2 regions of the Bacillus sp. UNCCL81 genome follow, and region 1 is predicted to be linked to the other one. Evidence: riboswitches for the same ligand, from Rfam matches in the RefSeq annotation. Region 1 holds a riboswitch; the other holds the start of a gene.
What was found. Region 1 has a riboswitch for S-adenosylmethionine ahead of metK (methionine adenosyltransferase). Riboswitches for the same ligand answer to the same signal wherever they lie in the genome.

Region 1 (2,211 bases):
TGATGAGCAAATAAGTTGTGCCATGCAAATTCGTTAATTACTTGGATAGGTAAACGATATTCAGTGTCAGCACCAGCAAATCCTTTAAATAAGAATAATTCGTTACGATCTTTTAAGTAGTTAAGTACTTTGCTATATAATTTTTCGAATACGTCAGCAGAGATTGGTTGATTTACTGAACCCCAATCGATTAAACTTTCAACAGATGCCTCTTTAACAATAAATTTATCTTTAGGTGAACGTCCAGTATATTTGCCTGTTGAAACGCTAACTGCTCCTGTTGACGTTAAAATTCCTTCTTGTCTTGTTAGGACTTTTTCAACTAACTCAGAAACGCTTAGTTGGTTATACATTTGATTACTAATAAGTAATTCGTTTAATTCAAAGTTTACATCAACTGTCTTCATATACTAATACCATCCTTTAAATATAATTTGTCTGCCATGTAGGTATCTCGATAAATAGTATAACACATTTATTTTAATAGTGTATACTATTAGTTAGCAAAATGTGTTATGAATTTGATTAAAAAATAAATTTGAGTAAAATTTACTTATTAAATGAAGTAAGTTATTTAAATGTAAATATAATAATTAGTAATTTCCCATTAAATAGAAATGAATGTAGAGATAAAGTTATTGTAGAATTATGTCTATGTTATGATGAAAATTGTTGACAAGAAAGTGAAATTTTAATATGATACTTTTCATACGGATACTCTCTTATCCCGAGTAGGTGGAGGGATACAGGCCCTACGAAGCCCAGCAACCTCACTTTTAGTGAAAGGTGCTGAACCTGATGCAAGACTTTTTTTTATGTCTTGGACGATAAGAGCGAAAGGCAAATAACCAAGAAACCTTTCCTCATGTAATATTTGATAAGAGGAAGGCTTTTTTTTTGCTCAAAACTTAAATACAGTGGCAATTTCGTAATTTACACTGAGTTATCTTTATCTTAAATGGGAAACATAGGAATAGGAACAAACTTTTTATTCTTATGTTGAGAAAAAAGAGATCCGTCAATTCAATTTAGGAGGGGACTCAATGTCACAACGTCGTTTATTTACTTCAGAATCAGTTACAGAAGGACATCCAGATAAAATCTGTGACCAAATCTCAGATTCAATTCTTGATGCAATTTTAGCAAATGATCCGAATGCTCGTGTAGCAGCGGAAACTTCAGTTACAACAGGTTTAGTACTTGTTGCAGGTGAAATTACAACTTCTACTTATGTAGATATCCCAAAAATCGTTCGCGAAACAATCCGTGAAATCGGTTATGACCGTGCAAAATACGGATTTGATGCAGATACATGTGCAGTTTTAACTTCTATCGATGAGCAATCAGCAGATATCGCTCTAGGTGTAGACCAAGCGTTAGAAGCTCGTGAAGGTAGCATGACAGATGAAGAAATTGAAGCAATCGGTGCAGGAGACCAAGGTTTAATGTTCGGTTTTGCAGTTAATGAAACACCTGAATTAATGCCACTTCCAATTTCATTATCTCACAAAATTGCTCGCCGTTTAACTGAAGTTAGAAAAAATGAAACAGTTTCTTACTTACGTCCAGACGGTAAAACTCAAGTAACAGTTGAGTATGATGAAAACAACAAACCAGTTCGTATTGATGCTATTGTTGTATCAACACAACATGGTCCAGAAGCTACTCAAGATCAAATTGAAAATGATATTAAAGAACTTGTAATTAAACCAGTTGTACCAGCTGAGTTAATTGATGAAAACACAAAATTCTTTATCAACCCAACAGGTCGTTTCGTTATCGGTGGACCTCAAGGGGATGCTGGTTTAACAGGTCGTAAAATTATTGTTGATACTTACGGTGGATATGCTCGTCACGGTGGTGGCGCATTCTCTGGTAAGGATGCAACTAAAGTTGACCGTTCTGCTGCTTACGCTGCACGTTACGTTGCGAAAAACATCGTAGCTGCTGGCTTAGCTGATAAAGCTGAAGTTCAATTAGCATATGCAATTGGTGTAGCTAAACCAGTTTCAATCGCTATTGATACTTTTGGTACAGGTAAAGTTTCAGAAGAAAAATTAGTTGAAGTAATTCGCAACAACTTCGACCTACGTCCAGCTGGAATTATTAAAATGCTTGACCTACGTCGTCCGATTTACAAACAAACTGCTGCTTATGGTCACTTTGGCCGTACAGATATCGATCTTCCTTGGGAGCGTACTGATAAAGCAG
Region 2 (2,211 bases), on a different contig from region 1:
CTTGCTGGATCACCTGTTATTGCAAGAACTTCATTTAAACCTAAAGTTGAAAGTCCCATTAAATGAGATTGAAGTCCAATCATATTACGATCTCTACAAGTTAAATGCGTCAAAACTGGTACATCCAATCTTTGAAGAAGTGATGCCATCGCCACATTCGAAATTCTAGGTGAAGCTAATGGATTATCTGCTAGCGTAATTGCATCAGCCCCTGCGCTATGTAATGCTTTCGCTCCTTCAAAAAACTTTCTTGTTTGTAATGTTTTTGGTGGATCTAGCTCTGCTATAATCGTCGTTCTCTTTTTTGCCTTTTCTGCTAATGTTTCATTCTTTTGTTCTTCTTGCTTAGGGATTGTAATTTTTATTGTTCTGTTTTTTACATCTTTTTTTGTAACAGGCTGTAAAGTATCAATCTTACTTCGTAAAGCAGCGATATGTGCTGGTGTTGTACCACAGCATCCACCGATAAGTCTTACACCTTGTTCAATAAATGGTTTTGCCATATCTTCAAAATATTCTGGATTCGATTTGTATACGTATTTTCCCTCATTGTATAGTGGTAATCCCGAATTAGGAAATGCCGATAAGTAACCATTCGTTGGTAATGAGACAGTATTTAATGACTCCAACATATGAAGTGGTCCTAGATGACAATTGATTCCAACAACATCTGCACCCAAATCGATTAAATTAGGAAGAATTTTTTCGATATATTGACCACTTTGCATGACACCAATTTCTTGTAGTGTTACTTGTGCAATGATCGGTAAATCCGTTCTTCCTCTTAATAGATTTACAGCATCATATAATTCATTTTCATCATAAAATGTTTCAAGCATGATCCCATCTACGCCTTCTTCTAGTAAAGCTGAAGCTTGCTCAAGCAACATCATTTCACGTTCTAAAGCTGTCGTAAAAGTAGAACCTACATATTTCATTCCACCTATACCGCCAATTACTAATGCTCTTCTTTTTGAAGCCGCTCTAGCATTTCTAACAGCCATTTGATTAATTTGCTTAACCAGCTTTTCTAATCCATATTGTCTCAGTTTTCCAGCATTAGCACCGTACGAATTAGTTTGAATCACTTCTGCGCCAGCATCTATATATTGTTCATGTATATGAATGATTCGATCACGCTCTGTAATATTAAGTTCTTCAAAACAGCTGTGAAGTCCGCCAGAATACAAAAGCGTTCCCATTGCACCGTCACCTAAAACAATTCCATCTTTTAACTTTTCTAATAAACCCATTCAATCACTTCCCATTTAGATAAAATAAAAAACGCCATTCCCTCAAAAAAAATGAGAGAATGACGTTTAAGTACAGATTACGCCTTATCTCTCATGTTTTAAACATGCTGGATTTAGCACTTTTTAGCTTTCGCTAAAGTTGCCGGGTTTCAAAGGGCCAGTCCCTCCACCACTCTCGATAAGGATTATTTAGTTATATTTAATATAAAAACAGTTTACTATATTTATATGATTAAGAAAAGACATTTATGGAAAGATTTCCAAAAATAAATATATTTTGTTTACATAATAGTATTATTTAACTATTTTTAAAGTGTGCTAGTGCTAATAGCGGATAAATTTCATTATAGCTATGATAGTGAATATAAAACTGACCAGGTAAACCTAATCCAGTTGGATAAGTTAATGCTTTATTAGTCAATTCACTTTGAGTAGTTAAAAATTTAATCCCTTTTCTAATTACTTCATCTTCCTTATTACGAATTGAAAGTAAAGTATCAACTGCCCATGCTGTTTGGCTAGGTGTACTATATTTTAAAGAAATATATTTATTTTTAACAGCTGAAAGACCCGATTCTCCCCAACCTCCGTCTTCATTTTGAATACTAACTAACCATTTTTCAGCTTTTTTAATCACCTCATGATTTTTAGGAATTCCAACGGCTCTTAAGCCAGTAATCGCTGCCCAAGTTCCATAAATATAACAAATACCCCATCTACCATACCAACTACCATTTGATTTTTGGTTTTTTAAAAGCCAATTAACCGTCTTTTTCACAATCGGATCATCGTTTGAAACCGTCGTATAATTTCCAATAAATTCTAAAATACGTCCAGTTAAATCTGCAGTTGAAGGATCGATAATTGCACCTTTTGCATTTTCAATTGGTAATAATGTTAACCATTTATTTGTTACATTTTTTTCGAAAGCTCCCCAACCACCATCGTCATTTTGAAG

Region 2: another riboswitch for S-adenosylmethionine. It lies ahead of BM319_RS04060 (bifunctional homocysteine S-methyltransferase/methylenetetrahydrofolate reductase); the one in region 1 lies ahead of metK (methionine adenosyltransferase).

What each region holds. Positions count from the first base shown of each region.
Region 1 covers NZ_FOMF01000007.1:221,549-223,759, reverse strand. The annotation lists gene pckA (phosphoenolpyruvate carboxykinase (ATP)) at 1-407, opposite strand, end outside; SAM riboswitch class I at 720-834, shown strand; gene metK (methionine adenosyltransferase) at 1,044-2,211, shown strand, end outside.
Region 2 covers NZ_FOMF01000002.1:828,537-830,747, forward strand. The annotation lists gene BM319_RS04060 (bifunctional homocysteine S-methyltransferase/methylenetetrahydrofolate reductase) at 1-1,253, opposite strand, end outside; SAM riboswitch class I at 1,335-1,438, opposite strand; gene BM319_RS04065 (terpene cyclase/mutase family protein) at 1,552-2,211, opposite strand, start outside.